2 regions of the Acidovorax sp. SRB_24 genome follow, and region 1 is predicted to be linked to the other one. Evidence: riboswitches for the same ligand, from Rfam matches in the RefSeq annotation. Region 1 holds a riboswitch; the other holds the start of a gene.
The links. A riboswitch is a leader RNA that binds a small molecule or an ion and turns the genes downstream of it on or off. The one in region 1 is predicted to bind S-adenosylhomocysteine.
Positions count from the first base shown of each region.

Region 2: linked by a shared signal. The riboswitch ahead of metH (methionine synthase) and the one ahead of ahcY (adenosylhomocysteinase) in region 1 are both predicted to bind S-adenosylhomocysteine.

Region 1 is NZ_MWOM01000036.1:21,363-37,302, forward strand. It holds gene B2J89_RS13240 (anhydro-N-acetylmuramic acid kinase) at 1-70, shown strand, start outside; gene erpA (iron-sulfur cluster insertion protein ErpA) at 157-519, opposite strand; gene rpsI (30S ribosomal protein S9) at 759-1,151, opposite strand; gene rplM (50S ribosomal protein L13) at 1,163-1,591, opposite strand; gene B2J89_RS13260 (serine/threonine-protein kinase) at 1,821-3,623, opposite strand; gene B2J89_RS13265 (23S rRNA (adenine(2030)-N(6))-methyltransferase RlmJ) at 3,862-4,758, shown strand; gene B2J89_RS23215 (septal ring lytic transglycosylase RlpA family protein) at 4,774-5,112, opposite strand; gene B2J89_RS13275 (OmpW family protein) at 5,471-6,067, opposite strand; gene metF (methylenetetrahydrofolate reductase [NAD(P)H]) at 6,193-7,089, opposite strand; gene B2J89_RS13285 (TlyA family RNA methyltransferase) at 7,086-8,084, opposite strand; gene ahcY (adenosylhomocysteinase) at 8,192-9,625, opposite strand; S-adenosyl-L-homocysteine riboswitch at 9,700-9,783, opposite strand; gene B2J89_RS13295 (hypothetical protein) at 9,978-10,211, shown strand; gene B2J89_RS13300 (peptide chain release factor 3) at 10,331-11,965, shown strand; gene B2J89_RS13305 (HAD-IIB family hydrolase) at 11,976-12,776, shown strand; gene B2J89_RS13310 (hypothetical protein) at 12,933-14,222, opposite strand; gene B2J89_RS13315 (tripartite tricarboxylate transporter substrate binding protein) at 14,317-15,303, opposite strand; gene B2J89_RS13320 (LysR substrate-binding domain-containing protein) at 15,452-15,940, shown strand, end outside.
Region 2 is NZ_MWOM01000007.1:60,778-76,717, reverse strand. It holds gene metH (methionine synthase) at 1-2,290, opposite strand, end outside; S-adenosyl-L-homocysteine riboswitch at 2,318-2,413, opposite strand; gene B2J89_RS04020 (PACE efflux transporter) at 2,478-2,897, opposite strand; gene B2J89_RS04015 (LysR family transcriptional regulator) at 2,998-3,969, shown strand; gene B2J89_RS04010 (PPK2 family polyphosphate kinase) at 4,098-4,964, shown strand; gene B2J89_RS04005 (DMT family transporter) at 5,337-6,254, shown strand; gene B2J89_RS04000 (Glu/Leu/Phe/Val dehydrogenase) at 6,382-7,689, shown strand; gene B2J89_RS03995 (homocysteine S-methyltransferase family protein) at 7,808-8,884, opposite strand; gene alkB (DNA oxidative demethylase AlkB) at 8,955-9,626, opposite strand; gene recQ (DNA helicase RecQ) at 9,795-11,657, shown strand; gene B2J89_RS03980 (CHRD domain-containing protein) at 11,590-12,264, opposite strand; gene B2J89_RS03975 (DUF6600 domain-containing protein) at 12,589-14,835, shown strand; gene B2J89_RS03970 (acyl-CoA dehydrogenase family protein) at 15,133-15,940, shown strand, end outside.

The DNA of each region.
Region 1 (15,940 bases):
AAGCGGCAACCTGACGCGCGTCACCGGCGCCGCCGGAGCGCGCGTGCTCGGAGCGGTCTACCCCGCCTGAGGACCTGGGAGTGCGGGCCCTGCAAAAGAAGCAACCCAAGAAAAAGCCGCCCGTGGGCGGCTTTTCATCTGCCGTGCAAGCGGGGCTCAGGAGAAGCTCGAACCGCAACCGCAGGTCGACGTCGCCTGGGGGTTCTTGATGACGAACTGGGCGCCCTGCAGGTCTTCCTTGTAGTCGATCTCGGCGCCCACCAGGTACTGGAAGCTCATCGCATCGATCAGCAGCGACACACCGTTCTTGGTCATCACGGTATCGTCGTCGTTGGCGATTTCATCGAACGTGAACCCGTACTGGAAGCCCGAGCAGCCGCCGCCCTGCACAAAAACGCGCAGCTTCAGATCGGGGTTGCCTTCCTCGGCAATCAGGTCCGCCACCTTGGCCGCCGCGCTCTCGGTAAAGATGATCGGGTCGGGCATTTGGGGGGGGATGTTTTCAGCAACTGCGCTCATGGGGCACTCCAATTCAGGGTTTCGGGGCAAATCCTACTGCAAACCGCCAGAAGTGCGGGCCCCCCGGTTGTTTGACGCCAAATCCAGTGGGGGTTTTTCTCCCGGCAGGCGGGCAGTATCCCTGCGGCACAGATGGTGGCGTGGCGGCGCATTTCCAGCCTCTGGCGCCATCGCCGCAAAACAAAAAGCCGCCGCAAGCGAACTTGCGGCGGCTTTTTTGGCAGGCAGAAACCAGCGGATTAGCGCTTGGAGAACTGCTTGGCGCGGCGGGCAGAGTGCAGGCCGACCTTCTTGCGTTCCACTTCGCGCGCATCGCGCGTCACGAAGCCGGCTTGGCTCAGTGCGGGCTTGAGTGCTGCGTCGTAGTCGATCAGGGCGCGGGTGATGCCGTGGCGGGTCGCGCCGGCCTGGCCGGACTCACCGCCGCCGTGCACGTTGACCATCACGTCGAAGGTTTCGGCGTGGTTCGTCAGCATGAGGGGCTGCTTGGCGATCATGATCGAGGTTTCACGGCCGAAGTAGGACTGGATGTCCTTGCCGTTGACCGTGATCTTGCCGCTGCCTTTTTTCAGAAACACGCGGGCGACGCTGGACTTGCGACGGCCGGTGCCATTGTTCCATTCACCAATCATCTCAAGGCTCCTTACAGTTCCAGCACTTTGGGCTGTTGGGCGGTGTGGGGATGCTCTGCACCAGCGTACACCTTGAGTTTCTTGATCATGGCGTAGCCAAGCGGGCCCTTGGGCAGCATGCCCTTGACAGCCTTTTCCAGCGCGCGGCCGGGGTGCTTGGATTGCATGTCGCGGAAATTGGTGGCCGTGATGCCGCCCGGATAACCCGAGTGGCGGTAGTACACCTTGTCGGTGGACTTGGTCCCGGTGACCTTGATTTGCGCTGCGTTGATGATGACGATGAAGTCACCGGTATCGACGTGAGGCGTATAAATGGCTTTGTGTTTGCCGCGCAGACGGAGGGCAACTTCGCTGGCTACCCGGCCGAGCACCTTATCGGTGGCGTCAATCACAAACCACTCGTGCACGACCTCAGCGGGTTTGGCGCTGAAAGTTTTCATGAGTTTTCTCTTTCGAGGGTTTGACCAGCCTGGAACAGGGGCTGGCGTCCTGGGGACTCTTTTCCACGGTCGGTGCTTCTCTTCAACGGAAACCTCTTAGGTGGCACTTGCAGGCAAGGCCTGCACTTCGCCGCGGAGTCACGCAAGCGCTGCGAAGCCCGCCATTATACAAAGGCAAGCCCGGCTGTGCGCATTTCTTGTACAGAGGCCCGTCCAGGGGCCGCGCGCGTCAGTTGCCGAAACGCGTGTCGGCCTGCAATTGCACGCGGCGGCGGTGTTCCACGCAGATGGGCGTGGCCGCGAACGCGGGCTTGGGGCATTCGCGGTACAGGCAGGCGCTTTGCGTGAAGAAATTGGTATTGACACAGGGCTGGTGCGCGGCCTCGTGGCGTGGGCGGGATGGCGCCAGCGGTGGCGGCGCGCCGGCAGAGGCCGGCGCGCGCGCAGGCTCGCGCGCCACCTCTGGCTGCGGCACCCGGGACGCCTTGGGAGGAATCCGCACGGGAGCCCTCGGCGCCGCTGCCGGGTCTGACGCCTCGACAAACGCCGGTGCGGGGCCCGCAGGCGCTGCCGCGGCCACTGCCTCCACCACCGCTGCCTCGGTGGCGGCGACGGCCGGCTCCTGCGGCACGGGCACAGAGGCGGTAGGCGCGGCGGGCTCGGCCCATTCCGTGATGATGCCGTCCTGCGGTGCGGTCTGCGGCGCACGCCGGCCCCAGCCATAGCCGCCGGCCACGGCCACGATCAGCACCACGCCCGCGAGCCACGCCCAGGCGCGCTGCGGCTTCGCGCTGCGCAGCGGTTCTGGCGCGGACTGGCCGGCTAGCTTGGCGAGTGGCCTGGGATTTGCGCCTTCCGCTGCGCCCTCGGCGTCCGGAACCACGAGATCGAGGACCTGCACGCCCTCCCCGGATGGGGGTACAGCCCCCCCAAGGGCGGCGTGCGGCGCCACCGGGCGCGCAGACAGCGTCGCCGCCAGTGGCACGCCAGCCGAGTCCAGGCCAGGCCCGGCCAGCGCCCCAGCGGGCTGGTGCGCCGGCCCCACCCAGATATCGCCGAGCTGCGCGCGGAAGTCGAAGTGCTCGAGCGGGCCGGGAGGCGCCACCATGGCCATGGTTTGCAAAAATGCGTCGATGTCCTGCGGCCGGTCTTCGGACCGCAGCGCCAGCGACTGGGAAATGGCGGCAACGAAAGCCGCAGAGTACTCTTGGCCAAATTGCCGGCCCACGGTCTTGGCGACCCGGGCAAACGGCACCATGCGGTCGCGGATGGAACGCAGCGTAGACGGCATGGGCGCCTCGTTGCACAGGCAGCCGTGCACCACGGCGGCCAGCGAATACAGGTCGCTCCACGGGCCCTGCGGCATGTCGGCGTCGCCGTCGGCGTATTGCTCTATGGGGGCGTAATGAACCTTCAGGACCGCGGTGTGCCGCTGGTCGCGGTCATTGATGGCGTGGCGCGCAGCCCCCAGGTCCAGCAGCACCGGCGGGCCGACGTCCTGCAGAAAGATATTGTCCGGCGAGATGTCGCGGTGCAGGGTCTGGCTGCCGTGCAAGGTGCGCAAGGCGTCCAGCACCGACCACAGCACGGTGCGCAGCCAGGCCTCGGGCGGGGGCGTGCGCATCTGTGCACGCGCCTGCTTGAGCGTCATGCCCCGGTACAAGGGCATGACCATGTAGGCCGTGTTGTTGGCTTCCCAGAAACGGAAGACCTTGACCAAGGACGGATGCTCGAACTGCGCCAGCATCCGCGCCTCGCCGACGAACGATTTGAGGCCCGCCTGATAGGCCTGCTCGTCGCTCGACGAACGCACCCACAGCGACTGGCCTTCGGTGCGCCCGGCCAGCGCCGCGGGCAGGTACTCCTTGATGGCCACCGTGCGCAGCAGCGAATGGTCGAAGGCCTGGTAGACCACGCCAAATCCGCCCACCCCCAGCAAGGAGCACACCTCGAACTCCGCCAGGCGCGTGCCCGTAGGCAGTGCGTCCACATGGCGCACGGCAGGAGCGGAAGCAGCGAGGGGGTCGGTCATGGGCGTGCAGTTCGACGTTTAAGAACAATAACATACCGTTGGTAACGATCAAATCGCCAGTGGCTGCGGGCGCCATCATCGGCCATTCCTGCGGACCTCTGGCAACAAACCGCATCCGGCTCTGCGAGCCGCCGCCCTGGCTGCGGCAAGTCGTTCCTGGACCCCATGAGGGCGCAAGGCGCAAACCCGCCCATGGCACGCGCGCGGACCAGCCCCGGCCGGTGGTTACCATAGCGCCATGTTCAGTTACCGCCACGCCTTTCACGCAGGCAACCACGCCGATGTGCTCAAGCACACCGTGCTGATTGCCACCTTGCAATACCTCACCGAGAAGGACGCGGCCCTCACCGTGCTGGACACCCATGCGGGCGCCGGCCTGTACCGGCTCGACGGCGACTACGCCAAGACCAGCGCCGAAGCCGCGGGCGGCATCCTGCGCCTGGGCGCGCCCGGCGCCGCCACCGCCGCACCGCTGGCCCCGGCCCTGCAGGCCTACATCGACCTGGTGCGCGCCTTCAACAGCAGCCCCAGCACCAAGGTCTACCCGGGCTCGCCCTTCATCATCCAGCGCCTGCTGCGCGCTCACGACAAGCTCAAGCTGTTCGAACTGCACCCGGCCGACCTGCGTGCGCTCGCGGGCAACGTGGCCCAGCTCGAGGCCGGCCGCCAAGTCGCCGTGCTGCACGAGGACGGCTTCGAGGGCATCAAGAAGTTCCTGCCCCCACCAGCCCGCCGCGCGCTCGTGTTGTGCGATCCCAGCTATGAAATCAAGAGCGACTACGGCAAAGTGCTGGACATGGTTGCGGATGCGCTCAAGCGCTTTGCCACCGGCACGTATGCCGTCTGGTACCCCATCATTCCGCGCCCCGAAGCACACGACCTGCCACGCCGCCTCAAGACCCTGGCCCAGAAGGCCGGCAAGGGCTGGCTGCACGCAACGCTGACCGTCAAGTCCAGCAAGATCACCGAAGACGCCGCAGGCGAGGTCAAGCGGCCCGGCCTGCCCGCGAGCGGCATGTTCGTGGTCAATCCGCCGCACACGCTCAAGGCGCAGCTCAAGGACGCCCTGCCCCAGATGGCCGAGCTGCTGGGCCAGGACAAACACGCCACGCACACGCTCGAAGCGGGCAGCTGAACGCGCCCCTGCCGGTCAGGTTGGCGGGCAGTCCTTCTCTTCCGGCTCCAGCACCGTCAGTACCACCGGCTTGGTGCCGCGCCCGAGCATGTCCAGCGCCCGGGCGGCGGCGCGGCTGAGATCGATGATGCGGCCGGCCGTGTGCGGTCCCCGGTCGTTGATGCGCACCTGCACCACCTTGCCGTTCACCAGGCTGCGCACGCACACCTGCGTGCCAAACGGCAGCGAGGGGTGCGCGGCCGTGAAAGCGTGCATGTCGAAACGCTCGCCACTGGCCGTGCGGCGGCGGTGCAAGGAGGCGCCATACCACGAGGCCTGTCCCTGCTCCTCGGCGCGCGCAGCGGGCGCTTCCACCGCGTCCCCCGCCGCGCTGTCGGCAGGACGGGGGGCGGGCAGGGGCCGGGGCGGCCGAGGCGATGCAGGGGCCTGCGGCGCGGCCGGCGCCGCTTGCGCGGGCCCGGGAGCAGGGACAGTCGCTGGCCTAGCGCGATCGCCCAGGGCGCAGCCCTGAACCAGCAGGGCGCCCGCGCAAGCGAGCACGGCGCAGCCCGCGGCGAGCGGAGAAAAACGGCCAGTGGCCAGGGAAAAACAGCGAATGAGGGCAGGCAACAAGCGCCAAATGGTAGCGCAGGCCAAAAAAATCCCCGCCGAAGCGGGGAAGGGACCTCGGCCGCTGGCCGGCGGCCGGTCGGGGCCGGCTACCGGCCGGAGCTCAGAAACGCCAGCCCAGGCCCACGCCGAACAGCACCGGATCGACCTTGAAGGTGCCGATCTTGGCGCCGGCAGCGGATACATCGGTGCGGATGTAGACCTTCTTCACGTCGAAGTTGAGGTACAGGTTCTTGGCGACCGGCACGTCCACGCCCACCTGCAGCGCGGGGCCGTAGCTGTTGCGGTCCACGGTCACGCCGGCAGGCAGGTTGACCGCGCTCAGGCGCGTGTAGTTGACGCCGGCGCCAACGTAGGGCTTGAACGCACCGAGGTTGGTGAAGTGGTATTGGGCGGTCAGCGTGGGCGGCAGGTGCTTGAACGAGCCGATGGCGGCGCCGTTCGAGTACAGCGTGTGCTTCTGCGGCACGGTCAGGATCAACTCGACGGCGACGTTCTTGTTGAAGAAGTAGCTGATGTCGACCTCGGGCAGCCACTTGTGGTTGGCCGACAGGCCCAGGCCGGTGGTGTCGCTGTTGTCGCTGCTCAGGTGCACGGCGCGTGCGCGCACCATCCAGGGGCCTTCGGCGGCCTGCTGGGCCACGGCGGCGGAGCTCAGGACAGTGCCCAGCAGGGCGGCGGCGATGGCGTGTTTTTTCATGTCTTTCATCCAAAGAAGTCCGGGGACAATCCCCAATGGCTATTGAATGACCGATGCGCTAAGGCACGGTTGACCTGTATCAATCCGTGTCGGCCGGTGGCATAAAAACATCACTCCCAGTAGGCCTATTGGCCCTCGCCGATCCCGGGCAGGCCCAGCCCCAGGCGGCGGCAGATCTCCAGCGTGGCCGCGCTCTGGTTCATGGTGTAGAAGTGCAGTGCTGGCGCCCCGCCCTCGCGCAAGCGCGCGCACAGCTCGGTCACCACGTCCAGCCCGAAGGCGCGGATAGAGGCCGTGTCGTCGCCAAAGCCCTGCAGGCGCAGCCGGATCCAGCGCGGGATCTCGGCGCCGCAGGCGTCGGAAAAGCGCATCAGCTGGGTCGATCCCATGATGGGCATGATGCCCGGCACGATGGGCACCTCGAGGCCCAGGCGCTGGGTCTCCTCGACGAATCTGAAGTAGGCGTCGGCGTTGAAGAAATACTGCGTGATGGCCGAATCGGCGCCCGCGCGCACCTTGGCGGCAAAGGCCTGCAGGTCGGCCTCGGGCGAGCGCGCCTGCGGGTGCACCTCGGGGTAGGCCGCGACCTCGATCTGGAAGCCGCGCCCCGTCTCGCTGCGGATGAATTCCACCAGATCGCTCGCGTAGTGGAACTCGCCGCCCGCGCCGTAGCCGCTGGGCAGGTCGCCGCGCAGCGCCACCAGGCGCTTGACGCCCATGGCCTGCAGCTGGGCCAGCTCGCCCCGCACCGAGGCGCGCGTGGCGCCGATGCACGAGAAGTGCGAGGCCGCGCTCACGCCTTCGGCCAGGATGTCGCGCACCGTGGTGAACGTGCCCTCCTGGGTCGAGCCGCCCGCGCCATAGGTCACGGAACAGAACTGCGGCTGCAGCGCATACAGCTGCTGGCGCACCGCGCGCAGCTTGTCGGCGCCCTCGGGCGTCTTGGTCGGAAAAAATTCCACGCTGACGGGAAACGGCGCACTCGGCGCCCCGCCTGCGTGCGTCGGGTTCGTTGCGCTCATGCGCCCCTCCTGGCAAAAACAAAAAACTCCCGGTTGCCGTCGCCGCCGTAGATCGGGCTGTCGAGCCAGGCCTGCACCTGCAGGCCCAGCGCGGCGCAGCAGTCGCGGATGCGCTGCTCGACCACGGCGTACAGCGCCGCATCGCGCACGATGCCGCCCTTGCCCACTTGCCCCGGTTGCAGCTCGAACTGCGGCTTGACCAGCATCAGCAGCGCGCCCTCCGGCGCCAGCAGCGGCACCAGCGCAGGCAGCACCAGCGTGAGCGAGATGAACGACAGGTCGCCCGTCACCACATCGAACAGCGGCGTGGTGTCAACGCCTGCGCACTCGGGGCGGCGGCGGCGCTCGACGGGCAGCGTGCCCGCTGCGCGCGCCTTCGCCTTTTCGGCGCGCTCGGCCTTGAAGCGCTCGATGTCTCGGTCCTTGGCGTCGTCGCTGTCGTCGTATTCCTCGTCCACCAGCCCGCCATTGCGCATCCAGCTGTAGGGCGCCTCGGGCTGGGTCTCGTTGTCGTCCACCTCCTCGATGACCTCGGACAGCGCCAGCTCGCAGTCCTGCTGCAGGGCGCCCGGTGTGAGCCCCCGCGCGTTCACGCCTTCGACACAGATGACGCGCGGGTCGCTGCGCAGCCGCTCGTGCAGCTGACCGTGGCCGACATCAACACCGACCACCTGTGCCGCGCCCTGCTGCAGCAGGCAGTCGGTGAAGCCGCCCGTGCTCTGGCCCACGTCCAGGCAGCGCAGGCCGGCCACGGACAGGGTCGTGGCCTGGAGCGCCCCTTCGAGCTTGAGGCCGCCGCGCGAGAGGTACTGTGCCTCGGCGCTGTCGAGCAGCCGCACCTCGGCCACGCTCGGGATGTCGTCACCGTTCTTGGCCACCTTCTGCCAGGGCGCGCGCGGCGACAGGCGCCACTCCACACCGGCCGCAATCAGCCGCTGCGCCTGTGAGCGCGTGGCCGCATGGCCAAAATCCACCAAAAAAACATCTGCGCGCATGCATCACTCTCTCGCCCACGGGCGATAGTTTTATATCAAATTGGCCTCTAGCCCTTGCTCCGTATGCGCTGATAGCTCCTAAAAACGCATCAGCCAAGGGCGCCGGATCAGTAGCGGTAGGTGTCGGCCTTGTAGGGCCCGGTCTTTTCCACGCCGATGTAGGCGGCCTGTGCGTCGGTCAGTTCGGTCAGCATGGCGCCGACTTTCTGCAGGTGCAAGCGCGCCACTTTTTCGTCCAGCGACTTGGGCAGCACATACACCTTGCCGGCTTGGTAGGCATCGGGCTTGGTGAACAGCTCGATCTGCGCAATGGTCTGGTTGGCGAACGAAGCGCTCATGACAAAGCTCGGGTGGCCGGTGCCGCAGCCCAGGTTCACCAGACGGCCCTTGGCCAGCAGGATGATCTTCTTGCCGTCGGGGAAGGTGATGTGATCGACTTGGGGCTTGATCTCTTCCCACTCGTACTTCTCGATCGACGCCACGTCGATCTCGTTGTCGAAGTGGCCGATGTTGCAGACGATGGCCTGGTCTTTCATGGCGGCCATGTGCTCGTGGCGGATCACGTCGCGGTTGCCGGTGGTGGTGACGAAGATGTCGGCCTTGTCGGCGGCGTATTCCATCGTCACCACTTTGTAGCCTTCCATCGCCGCCTGCAGGGCGTTGATCGGGTCGATTTCGGTCACCCAGACCTGCGCGCTCAAGGCACGCAGCGCCTGCGCCGAGCCCTTGCCCACGTCGCCGTAGCCGGCCACGCAAGCCACCTTGCCGGCGATCATCACGTCGGTGGCGCGCTTGATGCCGTCGACCAGCGACTCGCGGCAGCCGTAGAGGTTGTCGAACTTGCTCTTCGTCACCGAGTCGTTGACGTTGATGGCACGGAACAGCAGCGTGCCCTTGGCGCTCATTTCATTGAGGCGGTGCACGCCGGTCGTCGTCTCTTCGGTCACGCCGATGATCTCGGCGGACTTGCGCGTGTACCAGGTCGCATCGGCGGCCAGCTTGGCGCGGATGGCGGCGAACAGGATGGTTTCTTCCTCGCTCGTGGGCTTGCCCAGCACCGAGAGGTCTTTTTCCGCGCGCTGGCCCAGGTGCATCAGCATGGTGGCGTCGCCGCCGTCGTCGAGGATCATGTTCGGACCTTCGCCTTCAGCGCCCTGAGCGCCGAACTCGAAAATGCGGTGCGTGTAGTCCCAGTAGTCGGCCAGCGACTCGCCCTTGATCGCGAACACCGGCGTGCCGCTGGCGGCGATGGCGGCGGCGGCGTGGTCCTGCGTCGAGAAGATGTTGCACGAGGCCCAGCGCACCTGCGCGCCGAGCGCCTGCAGCGTCTCGATCAGCACGGCGGTCTGGATCGTCATGTGCAGGCTGCCGGTGATGCGTGCGCCCTTCAAGGGCTGGCTGGCGGCGAATTCCTCGCGGATGGCCATCAGGCCGGGCATCTCGGTCTCGGCGATGCGGATTTCCTTGCGGCCCCAGTCGGCCAGGGCGATGTCGGTGATCGCGCAATCGGCGTTCAAGTCGGTATTCAGGCGTGCGTTCATGGTGTGCTCCAAAACGAATTCAGGAAAACCACTTGCCGGGGGAGAGAAAGAAAAGCCAAGCTCACCACACGAGAAGTGGATGAGCGTCGTTGCGGGGGGACAGGTTCCGAGCCTCACGCCCCACGCTGGTGGGAGGCGCTGCAACGCTCCTCGGAAAAGCTGGCCATTTTAGTACAGCCGCACGGCAGACCCGGCTCAGTCCGCGTGCAGCGCAGGGCCACAGCCGACACCTGCGCGGTCGGCATTCCTACAGCCGGGGCGCGCCGATGCCCTTTCAATCGACAGCGTGATCCCGGCCGATCCCTGTGACCGGCATTTCGTTCCACCTTCTTGAACAGAAAGAATCCCCGCCATGAAAAAACTGATCGCCATCGCCATCGCCTCCATCGGCCTGGCAGGCCTTGCGGCCTGCGACGTGAAGAAAACCCAGGAAGGCAATGTCACGTTGCCCAAGTACGAGGTGGAAAAAACCCAGTCGGGCGATGTCACGCTGCCCAAATACGATGTCAAGACGCCGGACGTCCACGTGACCACGGAAGAGAAGACCATCACGGTGCCCAAGGTCGAAGTCACACCGGCCAAGTAAGCGCCGCCCGGCCGCGCGCCACGCGGGGCGCGGCCCGCGGCACACGACGCGGGGATAATCGGGCGGTTCCAACCTTTTTTTGACCGTGCCGCCCGCTTCGCTGCGCGGCCCCTCCCTGCATGTCCGCACCGTTCCTTGCCGAAACCCGGCGCCGCCGCACCTTTGCCATCATTTCCCACCCCGACGCAGGCAAGACCACGCTGACGGAAAAGCTGCTGCTGTTCTCGGGCGCGATCCAGATCGCCGGCGCCGTCAAGGGCCGCAAGGCCAGCCGCCACGCCACATCCGACTGGATGGAGATCGAAAAGCAGCGCGGCATCTCGGTGGCCAGCTCGGTCATGCAGATGCTGTACCGCGACCATGTCATCAACCTGCTCGACACGCCCGGCCACAAGGACTTCAGCGAAGACACCTACCGCGTGCTCACCGCCGTCGACTCGGCGCTGATGGTGATCGACGCGGCCAACGGCGTGGAAACGCAGACGCGCCGCCTGATCGAGGTCTGCCGCCAGCGCGACACGCCCATCATCACCTTCGTCAACAAGATGGACCGCGAGGTGCGCGACCCGCTCGACATCCTCGACGAGGTCGAGCGCGAGCTGGGCATGCCCTGCTGCCCCATCACCTGGCCGGTGGGCCAGGGCAAGTCGTTCGGCGGCATCATCAACCTGCGCACGCAGAGCATGACGGTGTTCACCCCGGGCAGCGACCGCGGCCCGAAGGACTTTGAAGTCATTCCCTTAGCGCAGGCCGACAGGCTGCGGGCACGCTTCGGCCAGACCTTTGACCATGCGCTCGAGAGCATGGAACTGGCCGTCGGCGCCTCGGCCGCCTGGGACCACGAGGCCTTCCTGGCCGGCAAGCTCACGCCCGTGTTCTTTGGCTCGGGCGTCAACAACTTCGGCGTGATGGAAGTGCTCGACGCGGTGGTGGACATGTCGCCGCCGCCGGGCCCGCGCGTCAGCACGCTGCAGGTCCACAAGCAGCCGGTCATCAAGACGATCCACCCCGAAGACGAGGGCTTCTCGGGCGTGGTCTTCAAGGTGCAGGCCAACATGGACGCCAACCACCGCGACCGCATCGCCTTCGTGCGCCTGGCCTCGGGCAAGTACACGCCCGGTATGAAACTCAAGGTGCAGCGCACCGGCAAGGAACTGCGCCCGACCAGCGTCGTCACTTTCATGAGCCAGCGCCGCGAGGCGGTCGAAGAAGCCTATGCCGGCGACATCATCGGCTTCACCACGCACGGCGGCGTGCAGCTCGGCGACACCATCACCGACGGCGCGGCGCTGCAGTTCACCGGCCTGCCGTTCTTCGCGCCCGAGATGTTCATGACCGTGGTGCTGAAGAACCCGCTGCGCACCAAGCAGCTGCAGCAGGGCCTGGCCCAGCTCGGCGAGGAAGGCGCGATCCAGGTGTTCAAGCCCGACGCGGGCGGCAACATGCTGCTCGGCGCCGTCGGCCAGCTGCAGTTCGAGGTCGTGCAGCACCGCCTCAAGACCGAATACGACGCCGACATCCGCCTTGAAGGCTGCCAGTACACGGGCGCGCGCTGGATCACCGCCGACAGCAGCGCCGACCTGCGCGCCTTCACCGACGCCTACCCGCTGCGCCTGGCGCACGACGCGGCCAACACCCTGGCCTACCTGTGCACCTCGCCGTACGACGTGCGCCTGGCGCAGGAGCGCTTTCCGAAGATCCACTTCCACCCGCTGCGCGAGCACGCGGGCCTGGCGCTGGACACCAACCACTGAGCGCGCCGCCATGACAGCCTTCCTGCGCGCTCTGAGCGAATGGCCCGCGCCGGCCCCCGGCGAGCTGCTGGGCGTGCTCACCGACATCGACGACACGCTGACCACCGAAGGCCTGGTGCCGCCGCCCGTGGTGCAGGCGCTGGCCGACCTGCACGCGGCGGGCCTGCATGTGGTGCCGATCACGGGCCGCCCCGTGGGCTGGAGCGAGCCCTTTGCCCAGGCCTGGCCCGTAGACGCCATCGTGGCCGAGAACGGTGCCGTGGCGCTGCGCCGCAATGCCGGCGGTGGCCTCGACCGGCTCTACCAGCAGGACGAGGCCACGCGCACGCGCAACTTTGCGCGCATGCAGCAGGTGCTCGCCGAGATGGAGGCCACGGTGCCCGGCGCCGTGCGCGCCACCGACTCGGCCGGGCGCGAGACCGACATTGCGATCGACCACAGCGAATTCACGCACCTGCCGCAGGCGCAGATCGACCAGTGCGTGGCCCTGATGCGCGCCGCCGGCATGAACGCCACGGTGAGCAGCATCCACATCAACGGCTGGTTCGGCGCGCACAACAAGCTCGAAGGCGCGCGCTGGATCGTGCGCACGCTGTTCGGCAAGGACCTCGACGCCGACCTGGAGCGCTGGGCCTACATTGGCGACTCGACCAACGACCAGCTGATGTTCGCCCACATGCCGCACAGCTTTGGCGTGGCCAACATTGCGCGCTTCGTGCCGCAGCTGGCGCACCTGCCGCGCTACGTCACGCCGAGCGAGCGCGGCGACGGCTTCATCGAGCTGGTGCAGGCCATCTTGTCCACGCGCTGAAGCGCGCTATCCAAGGCATAGCTACCAGCGCCGGCATCCGTTGGCTTTGGGCAGTAAAAGTGCTTGAAACCCGCGCCCGCACTGTGCAGGCAGCTCCTGCAATTGAAAAAGCCCGCACGGCCTCCACCGTGCGGGCTTTTTCATGGCGTGCCTGCTTCAGGCGCCGACGATGGACGACACGTCGAGGATGTACATCTGGCGCTGGCCTTCGTGCACCGAGTCGATGCACACCTGGCGGCCGTCGCGGCTCCAGCGCGGGTGCAGGTCGCAGCGGTTTTCCTTGCTCAGATCGGGCGTGGCGTAGAAGCTGCCGAGGTTGCGGCGCTCGCCGGTCTGCATGTCGAACAGGAACAGGAAGCGCTCGTGCGTCTGGTCGTCCGGGTAGGTGTCACTGAGCATCCAGCGCGTGCTCACGGGCGAGAAGGTCATGTGGCCGTTCTCCACCAGCACGCCGCGGCCGATCACCTGCACGGCGCCACCGTCCACATCGTGGTAGAGGTGGTAGTGGATCTCGCCCGCGTGCGGGCCCCAGACGATGATGTGCTCGTCGTCCTGCCACAGCGGGTGCGAGATCTGGTATTCGGACTTTTCGTAGTCGAACGTGCCGACGGCGCCGGGGTCGAAATCGTCGGCCAGCTGGGGCAACGGGTGGTCCGAGCATTCGAGCAGGCGCATGCCCGAACCGTCGGGGTTCATGGTGACCAGGCGGTGCAGGAAGCAGGTCTCGTCCTTCACGCGCTCGGTCCAGCGGTGCAGGAACAGGATGCGCGAAGAGGCCGGGTTGACTTCGATGTGGCTGACCCAGTGGATCGCCTTGTCCATCGACGGTACATGGTGGAAGGCCTTGAGCTGGGCGTAGCTGACCAGCAGCTGCGCCGCGCCCGTGGCGACGTCCATGCGCCAGATGCCGTCGTCCGCAGGCGCCAGCGGCAGCTCGCACGGGCCGCCCGCTTCGCTGTAGCCGATGGTCTCGTGCGTCACGTACAGGCGCCGGTAGTCGACCGACAGCGCCCAGGCGCTGCTGGGCGCGACCACGTAGACCGGCATCGGCAGCACGCGGCGCGCTTGCGTGTCGATGTCCACCACCACGGCGCCAAAGCCCGGGTAGCGCGCCGCTCTGTCGCCCGTGCGGTCGTTGTAGACCAGCTGGCGGCCCGGCGCGCCGTCGAGCCACTGCAGCTGGCTGCCCATCTGCCAGTTCCAGGCATAGGTCTCGCCCACGGCGTGGAAGCGGTCGCCGTCCCCGGTGTCGAAGTAGCCGATCGTGGCCTTCGCATCGGGCGTCAGGAGCTGGTCCATCCAGGGCGTGCGCTGGCCGGCCACCAGGCGATTGCCGCGGTCCCAGTTGGACTTGTTGTAGTAGCCAAAGAAGTGGTGCTGGCTGCCGTCGCCCACGCGGCGGCAGGGCACATACGGGGCGGCGGAGGCGGGGGTGTCAGGGGTCATGGGAATCAACAATGCAACAGCAAAAAAGCATCTGCCCGGCAGCGGGCCGGGCAGCACAAGGCACAGGGGGCGCCAGCGCGGCCCGTGTGCGCGTTCAATCGGCCGAGACGTGCCCTTCCTGGATCACGCGGTCCCAGCGGGTCTTTTCGCTGGTCACGAAGCGCGTGGCGTCGGCCAGGCTGTTGGCCACGGCGCTCATGCCCTGGTCTTCGAGGCCCTTCCGGAACTCGGGCGTGTTGACGACCTTGCGCACGTCGGCGCTGATCTTTTCGACCACGGCCTGCGGCACCTTGGAGGACACGGCCACCGTGGTCCACGAGGTCGCTTCGAAGCCGGAGATGCCGGCCTCGGTGGCGGTGGGGACGTCGGGCAGCGCGGCCAGGCGCTCCTTGCCCGTCACGGCCAGCGCGCGCAGCTTGCCGCCGCGGATGTGCGAGAGCACGGTGGGCGGGTTTTCGAACATCAGCTGGATCTGGCCGCCCAGCAGGTCGTTGAGCGCGGCCGAGCTGCCGCGGTAGGGCACGTGCACGATGGGCGCGCCCGACTGCAGCTTGTAGAGCTCGCCCATCATGTGCACCGACGAGCCGACGCCGGCCGAGCCGAAGTTGACCGTGCCCGGCGCCTTCTTGGCCATGTCGGTGAGCTGCTTGAGGTCCTTGGCGGGCAGCGCGGGCGAGGCCACGACGACGTGCGGCATTTCGGCCAGCACGGTCACCAGGCGCAGGTCGGTGGCGGGGTTGTACGGCAGCTTCTTGTAGATGCCGTAGGCCGCGTGCAGGCCGATCGAGCCCACCATGAGCGTGTAGCCGTCGGCCGGCTGGTCGACCACGTACTTGCCGCCCAGGTGGCCGCCCGCGCCGGGCTTGTTCTCGACCACCACCGGCTGGCCCCACAGGCGGCCGAGCCGGTCGGCCAGCATGCGCGCCTGCACGTCCGAGCTGCCGCCGGCCGTGAACGGCACGATGATGCGCACGGTCCGCGCCGGAAAGGCCGGCTCGGCGGCGGTGGCTGCGCCCATGGCGCCCAGGCCCAGCGCCAGCGCGCCCAGTGCCACGCTCCTGCGGGTCCATTGCATCTTCATGTGTGTCTCCTGTGCGGCCAGTTCGGGCGCGCCATGGTTGGGAAAAATGCAGTGTAGGAGCCGGCGGGAATTCTTGAAAATTCAATTTCTTCGGTCACCCATACCGTTTTGATATACATTGCGCAGCGTCTTCCCGCCCTGCCCTGCCATGCCGCGCCCCCTGAACTTTCGCCAGATCGAGGCCTTTCGCGCCGTCATGCAGACCGGCACCACGACGGCCGCGGCCGCCATGCTGCACACCACGCAGCCGTCGATCAGCCGGCTGCTGGCGCAGATGCAGTCGGCCTCGGGCCTGAAGCTGTTCGATATCCAGAAGGGCCGGCTGCGCCCCACGCACGAGGCGCGCGAGCTGTTCCAGACCGTCCAGCGCCACTTTCTGGGGCTCGAGCGCATCGAGCAGAACGTGGCCACGCTGCGCCAGTCGGGCACCGGCGAGCTGCGCCTGGGCTGCACGCCCGCGCTCGGCCTGAGCGTGATGCCGGCCGTGGTGCACGCCTTTTTGCAACAACACCCGGACGTGCATGTCAGCCTGCAGACCATTGGCACGCCACAGCTGCGCGAGGGCCTGCTGCACGGCCAGTTCGACCTGGCGCTGAGCACCATGGCCATGCGGCATCCGCAGCTCGATGCGACCACG
Region 2 (15,940 bases), on a different contig from region 1:
GCTCTTTCTTCTCGATCCCCAGGCCGGCCGTGACGGCGAACATGCCGGCGTAGTCGGCGATGCCGCTGTCCTTGGGCGCGACGAAGTCGGCCAGGCAGCGGCTCGGGCGCGTCACGCCGTCCACGGTGTGCTTCTCGGTCTGCTGGCGCAGGCCGTACCAGGTCATCGCGACCTGGCAGCGCGTCTCGTCGGTGTAGAACTCGATGTCATCGCCCACGCTGTTGGCCGGGTACAGCCCCAGCACGCCGCTGGCCTGGAGCCAGCGCCCGTCGATGATTTTCTTCAGCATGGCCTGGCCGTCGGCGAACACGCGCGTGGCCTCCTGGCCCACCACCTTGTCGGTCAGGATCGCGGGGTACGGCCCGGCCAGGTCCCAGGTCTGAAAGAACGGGCCCCAGTCGATGAAGGACACGAGTTCGTTCAGGTCGAAATTCTTGAACACACGCCGGCCGAGCGCGCGCGGGCGCGGCGGCTGGTAGCCGCTCCAGTCGATCGGGGTCTTGTTGGCGCGGATCTTGGCCAGCGGCCACAGCGGCGTCTGCTTCTTGTTGGCGTGCTGGGTACGCACCTTGTCGTAGTCGGCGTTGACCTCTTGCACGAAGGCCTCGACGTTGTCGCCGAGCAGGCTCTGCGCCACGCCCACGCTGCGCGAGGCGTCGGGCACGTAGACCACGGGGCCGCCGTAGTGCGGCGCGATCTTCACGGCCGTGTGCACGCGGCTGCAGGTGGCGCCGCCGATCAGGAGCGGAATCTTCTTGACGCGGAAATGGTCGTCCTTGTGCATTTCGGCGGCCACGTACTGCATCTCTTCGAGGCTGGGGGTGATCAGGCCCGACAGGCCTACGATGTCGGCGCCCTCGGCCTTGGCGCGCGCGAGGATTTCATGGCAGGGCACCATCACGCCCATGTTGATGACCTCGAAGTTGTTGCACTGCAAGACCACGGTAACGATGTTCTTGCCGATGTCGTGCACGTCGCCCTTGACGGTGGCGATGACGATCTTGCCTTTCGTGCGCACGTCGCGCCCGGCCAGCTCGTCCTGGCGCTTTTCTTCCTCGATATAGGGGATCAGGTGCGCGACGGCGAGCTTCATCACGCGCGCCGACTTCACGACCTGCGGCAGGAACATCTTGCCTGCGCCGAACAGGTCGCCAACGATGGACATGCCGGCCATCAGCGGTCCCTCGATCACGTGCAGCGGGCGCCCCCCCTGCGCCAGGATCTGCTGGTAGGCCTCTTCGGTGTCTTCGACGATGAAGTCGGTGAAGCCGTGCACCAGCGCGTGCGACAGGCGCTCTTCGACGGTCTTCGGCGCCTCGGGCGTGCCGCGCCATTCGAGCTTCTTGCCCTCGTCCTTGGCGCCGCTCTTGGCGGTCTCGGCCACTTCGAGCAGCCGCTCGGCCGCATCGGGGCGGCGGTTGAGGATCACGTCCTCGACGCGCTCGCGCAGCTCGGGCTCGAGGTCGTCGTAGACGCCCACCATGCCGGCGTTGACGATGCCCATGTCCATGCCGGCCTGGATCGCGTGGTACAGGAACACGGTGTGGATGGCCTCGCGCACCGGGTCGTTGCCGCGGAAGCTGAACGACACGTTCGAAACCCCGCCCGACACCTTGGCGCCCGGCAGGTTGGCCTTGATCCAGCGCGTGGCCTCGATGAACTCGACCGCGTAGTTGGCATGCTCCTCGATGCCGGTGGCGACCGCGAAGATGTTCGGGTCGAAGATGATGTCCTCGGGCGGAAAGCCGACCTCGTCGACCAGGATGCGGAAGGCGCGCTCGCAGATCTCGATCTTGCGCGCGAAGGTGTCGGCCTGGCCTTTTTCGTCGAAGGCCATGACCACGGCGGCGGCGCCGTAGCGGCGCACCAGGCGCGCGTGGTGCTTGAAGGCGTCCACGCCCTCCTTCATGCTGATCGAGTTGACGATGGGCTTGCCCTGGATGCAGCGCAGGCCGGCCTCGATCACCTCCCACTTGGAGCTGTCGACCATGATCGGCAGGCGCGCGATGTCGGGCTCGGACGCGATCAGGTTCAGGAAGCGCACCATGGCGGCCTTGCTGTCGAGCATGGCCTCGTCCATGTTGATGTCGATGATCTGCGCGCCGTTCTCGACCTGCTGGCGCGCCACGGCCAGGGCGTCCTCGAACTGGCCGTTCAGGATCAGGCGCGCAAAGGCCTTCGAGCCGGTGACGTTGGTGCGCTCGCCCACGTTGACGAACAGCGAATCGGCGCCAATGGAGACGGGCTCCAGGCCCGACAGCTTGAGGGGAGGAGGAAACACTTCAGACATACAGCTCACCTGTAAAAAACGGCAATAAACAGGTGAGCGTCGTTGGGTGGGCCTGCTGCGGCACCCGAGCCTGACGGCTACCGGCTCGGGGCCAGGGCTGCCGCTGCAACGCTCCTCGGAGGAAAGCAACCATTTTAAGGGATGGCCCGCTGCCGTGCGGCCGCAGGGCTGCGGCGCCGGGCGCGGCTCAGGCCGCCGAGGCCGGCAGGCCAAACACCCGGTCGAACGCCAGGTTGAAGGCAAAGGTGTAGCAGAGGAAGAAGAGCATCAGCCCGATGTCCATCACGAAGGCCTGCCACAGGCCCACGCCAAACCACCAGGCGAACAAGGGCACCAGCATGAACACCAAGCCGCCCTCGAACCCGATCGCGTGCGCGACGCGGCGCGCGATGCTGCGCCCGCGCACGGCCTGGCGCGCCTCCCAGCGCTCGAAGGCGCTGTTGAAGACGATGTTCCAGACCACGGCAATGACCGAGGACGCAGCCGCCACCACGCCCGCGTGGCCCGCACCGGCGCCGGTGAGCTGGGCCAGCCCGGCGGTGGCCACGGCGATGGCGATCAGTTCGTAGAGCGTGACGTAGACGATGCGGCGCTTGGGGCCCTGCAGGCCGCGCTGGTGGGGGATGGCAGAAGACATGGCCTCGACTTTATGTGTGATTGCCTGACACTAAAAGTCAGCTTGTTTCAATTTTTCTGATAATTGGCGCATGGCATTTTCTTCCGACAGCGTCCAGGTCTTTCTCGCCGTGCTCGACCGCGGCTCGTTCTCGGCGGCCGCGCGCGCCCTGGGCCGCGTGCCCTCGGCCGTGAGCATGGCCGTGGGGCACCTGGAGGCCGAACTGGACGTGCTGCTGTTCGAGCGCGCCGGCCGCGAGCCGCGCCCGACGGCCGCGGCGCGCGCCCTGGAGCCGCAGGCGCGGCTGCTGGCGGCGCAGCTGCAGCAGCTCAATGCGCAGGCGCTGTCGCTGACGCAGGGGCTGGAAGAGCGCCTGACGCTGGCGATCGCCCCCGAGCTGCTGGCCGCACCCTGGAGCGCGCCGCTGGCCGCGCTGGCGCAGGACCACCCGCTCCTGCAGGTCGAGGTGCTCGCCGCGCCGCAGGCCGACGCGCTCGACCTGCTGCACACCGGGCGCGCGCAGCTGGCGCTGGTGTTCGAGCGCCCCAGCATGGACGGGCGCGAGGGCTTCCAGGAAGTCGGCACCGAGGCCCTGGTCGCCGTGATGGCGCCGCAGCACCCGGTGCTGGCGGCCGCGCGCGCTGCCGCGGTGGCGCGCGGCGAGACCGCCGCCAGCGCGCGCCTGCGCGAAGAGCACCTGACGACCACGCGCCAGATCGTCGTGGCCGGCCGCGACCTGGCGCACAGCGACCCGCGCTTCGTGTTTGCGCGCCACTGCTGGCGCACCGACAACCACATCGCCGCGCTCGGCCTGATCGAGGCCGGCCTGGGCTGGGGCTGGCAGCCGCGTGCCCTGGTGCAGCCGCGCATCGAGGCCGGCACGCTGGTCGAGATGCCGTTCGAGAACCTGAGCAACGGCGTGGAGCTGTGGGTGGACCTGGTCTGGTCCAAGGAGCGCCCGCTGGGCCTGGGCGCGCGGCGCTTTGTGGCGCTGATGGGCGAAAGCGCCGCCGCCGGGGCGCCGGGCACCGCGGCACAAAAATCGGGCAAAAAAAGGCTATAGCCCTTACCCCGCCAGCGCGCACAGCCATTGATTCAGTAGCATTGAAGCCCTCGTGCGCGGGGCGGTGGCACGGGGCGCATGCCGGTCTCGCCTAAGCTGGGCGCTTCCCCCTTTTTCTGGAGAACCGCATGGCCTCCCCTTTCGACAGCCAGCACGCCGATGTGGCGCACCCCTGGTCCGCGTGGCAGCCCGCCGCCAGCGGCAAAGGCAGCAAGGCCGCCGCCGTGTCGCTGGCCGACTTCGACCCCGCGGCCAAGCCGTTCTCGCGGGGCAACAAGGCCCAGGACAAGGCCGCGGTGGAGGCGCTGGCGCTCGAACTCGACGAGCTGCAGAACCGCCTCTACGCCGACCGGCGCTACAAGCTGCTGGTGGTGCTGCAGGGCACCGACACCGCCGGCAAGGACGGCACCATCCGCAGCGTGTTCGGCCGCATGAGCGCGCTGGGCGTGCACGTGGTGGGCTGGAAGGCGCCCACCGAAGCCGAGCGCGCGCACGACTTCCTGTGGCGCATCCACCAGCAGGTGCCCGGCGCGGGCGAGGTCACGGTGTTCAACCGCAGCCACTACGAGGATGTGCTGGTGCCCGTGGTCAACGGCACCCTCACGCGCGCGCAGCAGCGCGAGCGCTTCGGGCACATCAACGCCTTCGAGCGCCTGCTCAGCGACACCGGCACCGTGGTCGTGAAATTCATGCTGCATATCAGCGCCGACGAGCAGCGCGACCGCCTGCAGGAGCGCCTGGACGACCCCACCAAACACTGGAAATTCGACCTGGGCGACATCGCCGTGCGCCAGCAGTGGGCCGCGTACCAGTCGGCCTATGAAACGCTGCTGGCGGCCACGCACACGCGCTGGGCGCCCTGGACCATCGTGCCGGCCAACTCCAAGACCCACCGCAACCTGATGATCGCCACGGTGCTGCGCGAGGTGCTGCGCAACCTCGACCTGCGCTACCCGCCGGGCGACCCGGCGCTGGAGCACTTCACGGTCGAGTGAAGGGAAGGCTGCCAGGCCCGGCCTGCCGCGCCTACCAGGCGCGCGCCACCGCCTCGGCAATCAGGCTCTCGCCGTGCGCCTGCAGCAAAGAACGAGCCGGCGCGAGGCCGGCGAAAGATAACCGTCGCGCCGGTAGGTCACCCCCAGCGGGCGCACCAGGGTGGTCTCCGTCAACAGGACTTCCTTGAGCCGGTGGTCGCTCTTGTGGGCCCAGGGCCTCTGGCACTGCGCCCTGAAAACCTCGGAACGGCCATCGCGCCTTCACAGCGCCGCCGGCCTCGCCTAAGCTTGCCGCTTCGCCCCTTTTCCGGAGCAAGGCATGGCTTTCCCTTTTTGCAGACCCTGCAGCGCGCAGTCCCCGGGGGCGACGCCATGAACGCCTCCGTGCGAACCCCTGGCAGCGCCGCCGCCCTGGTGGCGCTGTCGGCCGCCGGCTTCGGCGCCCTGGCGATCTTCGTGCGCGCTGCCTACGACGAAGGCGCGGACATGCTGGGCGTGCTGCTGCCGCGCTTTGCGCTGGCGGCGCTGGCGCTGTGGCTGCTGCTGCGCTGGCGGCACACCGGCCTGCCGGCGCGCGCGCGCCTGCCCGCCCTGGTGCTGATGGGCGCGGCCTATGTGGCGCAGTCGTTCTGCTTTTTTGGCGCGCTCCTGTTCCTTCCGGCCGGCATGGTGGCGCTGCTCTTGTACCTGTACCCGCTGTTCGTGGTGCTGCTGTCGTGGCTGCTGGGCCTCGAATCGCTCACGCGGCGGCGCCTGGTGGCGTTGGCGGTGTGCAGCGCCGGCACGGTGCTGACGCTGGGCTGGAGCCCGGGCCAGGGCGGCGGCCCGGCGCTCGACCCGCGCGGCGTGGCGCTGGCGCTGGGGGCGGCCTGCATCTACGCCTGCTACATCATCGGCGGCAGCCGGGCGACGCGCGGCGTGGCGCCGCTGGCGTCGACCGCGGTGATCCTCACCAGCGCGGCCGCCGTGCTGGCCTGCGTGGCCAGCGTGCGCGCGCTGGGGGGCCTGCCGCCGCAGCTGGCGCAGACGCTGCCGGGCTGGGGCGCCGTGGCCGCCATCGTGCTGGTGTCCACGGTGCTGGCCATTGGCCTGTTCGTCGCCGGGCTGGAGCGCCTGGGGGCGTCGCGCACCGCGCTGATCTCGATGCTCGAGCCCGTGGTCACGGTGCTGCTGGCCTGGGTCTTCCTGCAGGAGCACCTGGGCGCAGCGCAGCTGGCGGGCGGCGCGCTGGTGCTGGGCGGCGCCCTGCTGCTGGCCACCGAACGCGGCGCGCCGGCCCCGGCCGCCTGAAGCGCGGCAGCGCCGGAGGCAGGTTATGCGGGAAATGCATGACCACGAAACACCGCGGCGTTGGACACCGGCAGGGCAGTGCTTCTAAGCTAGGCGACCTTCACATCCTCCGGTCAGGATTGCCGCCATGTCACCCACCCCCAGCACCCCCGGCGTGCCCACGCACGCCCTGCCCTCGTACCTGCAGGCCGACCACCTCGGCCCCTGGGGCAACTACCTCAAGCAGGTCGACCGCGTCACGCCCTACCTGGGCCACCTCGCGCGCTGGGTCGAGACCCTCAAGCGCCCCAAGCGCATCCTGATCGTCGACGTGCCGATCGAACTCGACAACGGCACCATCGCCCACTTCGAGGGCTACCGCGTGCAGCACAACCTCTCGCGCGGCCCGGGCAAGGGTGGCGTGCGCTTCCACCAGGACGTGACGCTGTCGGAGGTGATGGCGCTGTCGGCCTGGATGTCGGTGAAGAACGCCGCCGTCAACGTGCCCTACGGCGGCGCCAAGGGCGGCATCCGTGTCGACCCGAAAAAGCTCTCGCGCAGCGAGCTCGAGCGCCTGACGCGCCGCTACACCAGCGAGATCGGCCTGATCATCGGCCCGAGCAAGGACATCCCGGCGCCCGACGTCAACACCAACGAGCAGATCATGGCGTGGATGATGGACACCTATTCGATGAACACCGGCGTGACGGCCACCGGCGTCGTCACCGGCAAGCCCATCGACCTGGGCGGCTCGCTCGGCCGGCGCGAGGCGACGGGCCGCGGCGTGTTCACCGTCGGCATGGAAGCGGCGCACCACACGGGCCTCAAGGTCGAGGGCGCGCGCCTGGCCGTGCAGGGCTTTGGCAACGTCGGCGGCACGGCGGCCAAGCTGTTTGGCGAGGCCGGCACGCGCCTGGTGGCCGTGCAGGACCACACCGGCACCGTCTACCGCGACGCGGGGCTGGACGTGGCGGCGCTCACCGCCCACGTCGCTGACAGCGGCGGCGTGGCCGGCTTTGCCGGCGCCGAAGCCCTGGACAACAGCGCCTTCTGGGCCGTGCCCTGCGACATCCTGATCCCCGCCGCGCTCGAGAGCCAGATCACCGCCGACAACGCCGGCCAGATCCAGGCGCGCATGGTCATCGAGGGCGCCAACGGCCCCACCACGCCCGAGGCCGACGACATCCTGCACGACAAGGGCGTGCTGGTGCTGCCCGACGTGATCGCCAACGCCGGCGGCGTGACGGTGAGCTACTTCGAGTGGGTGCAGGACTTCTCGAGCTTCTTCTGGAGCGAAGACGAGATCAACGCCCGCCTGGTGCGCATCATGAAAGAGGCCTTTGCCGGCATCTGGCAGGTGGCGCAAGAGCACCAGGTGAGCCTGCGCACCGCGACCTTCATCGTCGCCTGCACGCGCATGCTGCACGCACGCGAAATGCGCGGCCTGTACCCCTGAAGCGGGCGCGGCCGCCCGGCCGCGCAGATTTCCAAGCCAAAAGAGCTGCCAACGCTTATCCAGCAAGCGTTAGCAGCTCTTTTTTGATAGTCACAGCGCCCGCCCGGGCGCTGCAGTATCAGGCCTCTGCGGCGTAGAAACCCGCGCGCTGCAGCGGCCGCGTGGCGACCGGGCCCACGGCCCGCGCGATCGCGCCGATGTGGTCGGGCGTGGTGCCGCAGCAGCCGCCGACGATGTTGACCAGCCCCTCGGCGGCGAATTCGTGCACCAGGCGGCTCGTGACCTCGGGCGTCTCGTCGAAGCCGGTGTCGCTCATCGGGTTGGGCAGGCCGGCGTTCGGGTAGCAGCTGATGAAAGTGTCGGGCGCGGCCTTGGCCAGTTCCTGGATGTAGGGGCGCATCAGCGCCGCGCCTAAAGCGCAGTTCAGGCCCACGGCCAGCGGCCGCGCGTGGCGCACGCTGTGCCAGAACGCCGTGACGGTCTGGCCCGAGAGGATGCGGCCCGATGCGTCGGTGACGGTGCCGCTGATGATCAGCGGCAGGCGCTCGCCAGTCTTCTCGAACACTTCCTCGACCGCGAACAGCGCGGCCTTGGCGTTGAGCGTGTCGAAAATCGTCTCGACCAGGATCACGTCGGCGCCGCCCTCGATCAGCGCCTCGGTCTGCTCGAAGTAGGCCGCGCGCAGCTGCTCGAAGGTGATGTTGCGCGCGCCGGGGTCATTCACGTCGGGGCTGATGCTGGCGGTCTTGGGCGTCGGGCCCAGGGCGCCGGCGACAAAGCGCGGCTTGTCGGGCGTCGAATATTTGTCGCACGCGGCACGCGCCAGCCGGGCCGAGGCCAGGTTCATCTCGCGCGCGAGGTCGGCCATTTTGTAGTCCTCCTGCGCCACCGTGGTGGCGCCGAAGGTGTTGGTCTCGATCAGGTCGGCGCCGGCGGCGAGATAGCCCTCGTGGATGTCGCGGATGACGTCGGGCCGCGTGAGCGAGAGCAGTTCGTTGTTGCCCTTGACGTCGCGCGGAAAGTCCTTGAAGCGCTCGCCCGCGCTGCCGGGTCCGCTGTAGCCCTCGCCCCGGTACTGCGCCTCGCCCAGCTTGAAGCGCTGGATCATGGTGCCCATGGCGCCGTCGAGGATGGCGATGCGTTGGGCCAGGATGGCGGGAAGCTGTGCGGCGCGGGTGTAGTGAAGGGCTTGCATGGAGCGATTGTAGAAAGAGCGCCCCGCCCGGCGCCGCGCGCGGGCATTGCGCGCCGTCGCCGCAACGGCTTTATGGCCCGTCCGGGGCCGCATAGCGCGCACGCGCCATGCGGAACGTCAGGTTCCAGCGCGCGCTGCCCAGCAGGTCGTGGTGGCCGTCCTTGAGCGGGTTGACGCCGTGGTAGGCCATGCGCGCGGGGCCGCCCCACACCACCACATCGCCATGCTGCAGCGGCACGCGCTGCACCGGGTCGCTGCGGCGCAGGCCGCCCCACAGGAAGGTGGCGGACAGGCCCAGCGAGACCGAGACGATGGGCGCCGACAGGTCGGCCTCGTCCTCGTCGCGGTGCAGCGAGAGCTTGGCGCCGGGCACGTATCGGTTGATGAGGCAGGCATCGGGCACAAAGCCGGGGTGGCCGGCCGCGGCGGCGGCCGCCTGCGCCTGTGCGCGCAGCCACGCGGGCAGCGCGGGCCAGGGCTGGCCCGAGACGGGGTCGGTGGCGGTGTAGTGGTAGCGGCGTGCGTCCGACACCCACCCGAAGGCGCCGCAGTTGGTCATGGCCACCGACAGCGGTGCGCCGCCGGGCCGCACCATGGTGCGAAACGGCGCCTGCGCCGTGACCGCCGCCACCTGCGCCACCCACTGCGCGGCATGCGCGCGCGCCCAGCCGCGCAGCAGCATGGCGCCCGGCGAGAGCGTCTGCGGGCCGGGGTCGGGGGTGTCGAACAGGGGCAGCGTCATGGCAGGACATGCCATTGTAGAAACCACCCGCCGGCGCCGGCGGCGCACAATATGCGCCTTTGCGCGCCCGGGCCTCACCGCACGCTGGCGCCGCCTGAAATATCGGTCAAATCGGCCTTCAACGCTTGTCCATAAAGCGCTGGCAGCTATCAAACAAAGAGCATCCATTTGTCCCCCGCGCACTCCGTCCTGCAGGACGTCTTCGGTTACGAACAATTCCGCGGCCCGCAAGAGGCCATCACCCAGCATGTGATCGCCGGCGGCGACGCGCTCGTGCTGATGCCCACGGGCGGCGGCAAGAGCCTGTGCTACCAGGTGCCGGCCATCGTGCGCCAGCAGCAGGGGCACGGCGTGGCCATCGTCGTCTCGCCGCTGATCGCGCTGATGCACGACCAGGTCGGCGCGCTGCACGAGGCCGGCGTGAGTGCGGCGTTCCTGAACTCGACGCTGTCGTTCGACGAGGCGCAGGACGTGGAGCGGCGCCTGCAGACGGGCGGCATCACGCTCTTGTACGTGGCGCCCGAGCGGCTGAACACGCCGCGCTTCCTGGGCCTGCTCGACGGTCTGTACCAGCACGGCGGCCTGAGCCTGTTCGCCATCGACGAGGCGCACTGCGTGAGCCAGTGGGGCCACGACTTCCGGCCCGAGTACCGCGCACTGTCGGTGCTGCACGAGCGCTATGCCGGCGTGCCGCGCATCGCACTCACGGCCACGGCCGACGAGCTCACGCGCGCCGACATCGTCGAGCGCCTGCAGCTCGAAAGCGCGCGCCTGTTCATCAGCAGCTTCGACCGGCCCAACATCCGCTACACGATCGTCGAAAAGAAGGACGCCACCGCGCAGCTGCTGCGCTTCATCGAGCGCGAGCACGCGGGCGATGCCGGCGTGGTCTATTGCCAGTCCAGGAAGCGCGTCGAAGAGCTGGCCGCCACGCTGGTGGGGGCGGGCGTCAACGCCCTGCCCTACCACGCCGGTCTGCCGCAAGACGTGCGCCAGCAGAACCAGGACCGCTTCCTGCGCGAGGAAGGCATCGTGATGGTCGCGACCATCGCCTTCGGCATGGGCATCGACAAGCCCGACGTGCGCTTTGTCGGCCATGTGGACATGCCGAAGAACATCGAGGGCTACTACCAGGAAACCGGCCGCGCCGGCCGCGACGGCCTGGCCGCCGACGCCTGGATGGCCTATGGCCTCAACGACGTGGTCAACCAGCGCCGCATGATCGACGAGAGCCCGGCGGGCGAAGAGTTCAAGGCAGCGCTGCGCGGCAAGCTCGACGCGCTGCTGGGTCTGGCCGAGGCCACCGACTGCCGGCGCGTGCGCCTGCTGGCCTACTTCGGCGAGCCGTCCACGCCGTGCGGCAACTGCGACAACTGCATCAGCCCGCCCGCCGTGTGGGACGCGACGGACGCCGCGCGCAAGCTGCTGTCCACGATCTACCGCGTGCACGCGGCCAGCGGCATCGGCTTTGGCACCGGGCACATCATGGACATCCTGCGCGGCAAGAAGACCGAAAAAGTCGAGCAGTTCGGCCACGACAGGCTCTCGACCTTCGGCCTGGGTGCCGAATTCAGCGAGGCGCAGCTGCGCAGCGTGCTGCGCCAGCTGCTGGCCACCGGCGCCGTCGGCCTGCACAAGGTGATGCTCGAGAGCGGCCACAGCTTCGACACCCTGTGCCTGGCCGACGGCTCGCGCGCCGTGCTGCGCGGCGAGGTGCCGGTGCAGCTGCGCGAATCCACCGCGGCCGCGCCGCGCGAGCGCAAGCGCCGCAGCCCCGCCGGCACGCTGTCCCCGGCCGCCGCCAACCTGGACCAGGACGCGCAGGTGCGCTTCATCAACCTCAAGGCCTGGCGCGCCGAGGTGGCGCGCGAGCACGGCCTGCCGGCCTATGTGATCTTCCACGACGCGACGCTCGCGGCGATTGCGCAGCAGCCGCCGCGCACGCTCGACGACCTGCAGGGCATCAGCGGAATGGGGGCGAAGAAGCTCGAAGCCTATGGGGCGGATGTGCTGCGCGTGTGCGCGCAGTGACGGATCCGGAAAGCGCCATCTTCTGCCGCTTGCGCAGACCGAGCGCCAGCCCCGCCAAACCGAGCGCCAGCAGCGCCAGGCTGCCCGGTTCAGGCACCTGGAGGAAGCCGCGGATCTCGCCCGAAGGGAAGGTGCTGGAGTGGATATTGAGGTAGGCCTCTCCCGCCACCATGCCGGCGTACAGCGCCGCTTCGGCGCTGGCCGTGCTGCCGCCGTTGGCGGAGATGAACGCCGCGTTGTACGACGAGGCCAGGCCCATGTCGAAGGTGTGGTCGTAGGTGCCGGCGGTCACCCCGCTGGGAAATCCGGTAAAGGTGGGCGTGGTGGTGGCCACCAGGGCGTTGCCCGCGTTGGGCACCGCAGTGCAGCAGTGGATGTGGGACGCCGTCGTGCCCGCGACCAGCCCCGAAAAATCGACGCGGACCCGCATCGTGTGGGCGGCCAGGTCAAAATCGACGGTCGCAAAACCGGTGCCCGGGGAGGCCGTCGCTGGGGACTCGCTTGCTCCGTTGAGGACGGCGCTGAAGGTCACCGGGCTCGCCTGCACCACCGGAGCGCCGACAAGCGCTGCGGCCAGGGCCAGGCCCCTGAAGAAGGTGGAAGTCATGGCGGCTCTCCTTGAAGCTGCGTGTCGTGCCCCGCACGGACCGCAGAGCGCATGCATGCCGTCAAGCAAATTGCGCGCCAGCAGGCGGGCCGGCCACGCAAACCCTTGCGGGGCGCGGCTTCCGCAGGCTTCGGTGGACGCCCGCTGGCTTGGCCCGCGCAGCCGGTGGCAATTAATCCGACAGACGTTGCGTTGCATCCGGTGACGGATTTTTCGCCGGGCCGGCGCCCCGCCGGTCGTCTTTATCGGCGCTGGCGCGTTCTACACAGTGGGGTGAATCACTGCGGCCGCCCCTGGTGTCAACAGGCTGCGGGGGGCCACAACGTGCATGCCAACGCCTTTATTTCAGCCCGCGGGCGGCGCCTGGCGCTGGTGCTGTTCGTGCTGGTGGCCGCCGTGTGCGGCACCGCCGCCTTCGCACAGGCCGCCGGTGACCCGCCCGGGCGCGTGGCGCAGCTCAACTATTTCGACGGGCCCGTGAGCTTTGCGCCGGCCGGCTACGAACAGTGGGCCGGCGCGGTGCTGAACCGGCCGCTGACGCAGGGGGACCGGCTCTGGAGCGACGCCGGTGCGCGCTCCGAGCTGCACATCGGTTCGACCGCGCTGCGCATGGACGCGCAGACCAGCCTGGCCTTGTCCGCGCTCGACGACCAGACCGTGCAGCTCGCGCTGACCCAGGGCAGCCTGATCGCGCGCCTGCGCAGCCTGCCACCGGACCAGCGCTTCGAGGTCGACACGCCGAACCTGGCGTTCATGGCGTCGCAGCCCGGCAACTACCGGCTCGACGTGGACCCGGCCGCCGGCACCACGCGCGTGACGGTGCAGGCGGGCAGCGCCGTGGTCTATGGCAGCGACGGCGCATCGGTGGAGCTGGGCGCGCGCCAGCAGATCACGTTCGCGGGCGCGGACCTGGACCAGGTCGCCGGGCAGACCGCGCCGGCGCTGGACCCGTTGGACCGCTGGGCGGCGGCGCGCGACCTGGACGAAGACCGGTCGGTGGCGGCGCGCTATGTCTCGCGCGAGGTCATCGGCTACCAGCAGCTCGACCCGTACGGCGACTGGGAGGATGACCCGGCCTATGGCACCGTCTGGGTGCCGCGCGTGGCGGTGGCGGGCTGGGCGCCTTACCGCGTCGGCCACTGGGCCTCGATCGCGCCCTGGGGCTGGACCTGGATCGACGACGAGCCCTGGGGCTTTGCCCCGTTCCACTATGGCCGCTGGGCCCAGCGCGGTGCGCGCTGGTGCTGGGTGCCGGGCGCCGCTGCCGTGCGCCCGGTCTATGCGCCCGCGCTGGTGGGCTTTGTCGGCGGCAATGCGGGCGCCGGGAACTTCGGCATCGCGGTGGGCGGCGCCGTGCAGCCCGGGGTGGCCTGGTTTCCGCTGGCCCCCGGCGAAGCCTGGCGCCCGAGCTACCGGGCCAGCCCGGCCTACGTGCGCAACGTGAACCGCAGCGGGATGCGCCCCCACCCCCCGAACTCCGCGAACGCCGCCAGTGGCTACCGCTACCAGCACCTGCCGGCCGCCGTGACGGCGGTCACCGTCGCCGCGTTCGCGCAGGGCCAGCATGTGCGCGGCAACGCGCGCCCGGTGGCCGCGGCCGACCTGCAGCGCACCCGCACCGTGGCGCCGCCGGCCCCCACACGCGACCCGCGCAGCGTGTTCGGCGCCTCGCGACTGGCGCAGCCGCACCCCGCGCCACCGGCCGCCGTGGTTGACCGGCGCGTGGTCTCCCCCTCGGCCTTCCAGCACGGCCGCGGCGGTGGCGCACCGCTGCGCGAAGCCCTGCCAGGCCCGCCGCGGCAGCCCGAACCGCCGCACAGCGCGGCCGCCCCGGCGCGCGGCTTCTTGTCACCGGGCGCCGCCCCTGCGCAGCCCCCGGCCGTGCCACGCGCGCCCTTGGTGCAGCAGGAACCCAGACAACGCGAGCGGGCGCAGCCCAACCCGGCACTGCGTGAACCGAACGCGCCGGACACGCGGGCCGCACAGATGCAACAGGAACAACAGCGCGCACAGGCCGCCCGGCGCGCGCAAGCCCAGAACGAGCAGGCGGCGCGTGAACAGAATGCCCAGCGTGCGCAGGCCGCCCAGGCCGCACAGGTGCAGCAAGAGCAGCAGCGCGCGCAAAACACCCGGCGCGAACAGGCGCAGAGCGACCAGGCAGCCCGGGAACAGAACGCCCAGCGTGTGCAGGCCACCCGGGCCGCACAGCTGCAGCAGGAACAGCAGCGCGCGCAGGCCGCCCGGCGCGAGCAGGCGCAGAACGAACAGTCGGCCCGCGCTGCGCAGATGCAGGCGCAACGCGCACAGCAAGAACAGCAAATGCGCCAGGCCCAGGCCCAGCACATGCAGCAACAGCAGCAGCAGATGCAGGCGCAGCGTGCGGAGCAGCAAATGCGCCAGGCCCAGCGCGCGCAGCAGGAGCAGCAGATGCGCCAGGCCCAGAGTGAAGCCCAGCGCCAGCGGCCCCCGCAAGAGCCGCGCGGCACGCAGGTGCCCGACGACCGGGGCCGGCCTGGGGGCGGGCCGCAGCGCCCGCACCGCGAAGACCCGCGGCCGGCGCCAAACAACTGAGGGCGGGGCTTGCGCAGGCGCACCGGCCCGGTGCGGCCCAAGGCGGCTGCCCACCAGGGCGCAGCGCAAAATGCTTCCAAATAGTGAGCTAGAAGCGCTTATCCCATAAGCGTTACAGCCATTTTCTTAAACTTCACGCACCCTGCCAGGCACGCCGTGAAGCGCCTGCAAAAGAGCCGGCGCGGGCGCTGGCCGGGGCCCCCCGGCGCGGCGGCTTGCGCCATCCCAACACCCGGCGCGGCCGTATTGCCTAGACTGCGGCAGAGACACCCATCCAGCCCGAGAACGGAGACCCCCATGGCCGGCCCCACGCACGAGGTTTTCAACCAGTTCGACGAGCTCAGCGGCTACGACCTGCTGGCCACCGATGCCGCCCTGCGCGACGCGCTGGCGCGCGCGGGCGCGCAGTGGGCGCTGCCGCAGCTCGGCGCCTATGGCGCGCAGCTGGGCCGCGCCGAAACCTACCAGCTCGCGCGCGACGCCAACCGCCATGGGCCCGAGATGCGCCCCTTCGACAGCCGCGGGCGCCGTGTGGACCAGGTGGAATTCCACCCGAGCTGGCACACGCTGATGGCGCTGTACCGCGCGCAGGGACTGATCTCGCTGCCGTTTAGCAATGCGCAGCCGGGCCGCTGGAGCGCCTGGGCGGCGGGCTTTTACCTGCACGGCCAGGTCGAGCAGGGCACGCTGTGCCCCGCGACCATGACGACGGCGAGCATTCCGGTGCTGCAAAAAGAGCCGGCGCTGTGGGCGCAGCTGCAGGGCAAGCTCTACAGCGACGCCTACGACGCGCGCGACGTTCCGGTGGCCGACAAGGCCTCGGTCTGGCTGGGCATGGGCATGACCGAAAAGCAGGGCGGCTCGGACGTGCGCGCCAACACCACGCAGGCCACACCCTTGCGTTCGGGTCCGGGCGCCGGCGGGCGCGGCGGCGAATACCTGCTGCGCGGCCACAAGTGGTTCTTCTCGGCGCCGATGTGCGATGCACACCTGGTGGTGGCGCAAACGCCGCACGGCGGCCCGGCGTGCTTTTACGTGCCGCGCTGGCGCCCCGACGGCAGCAAGAACGCGGTGCACGTGCAGCGCCTCAAGGACAAGGTGGGCA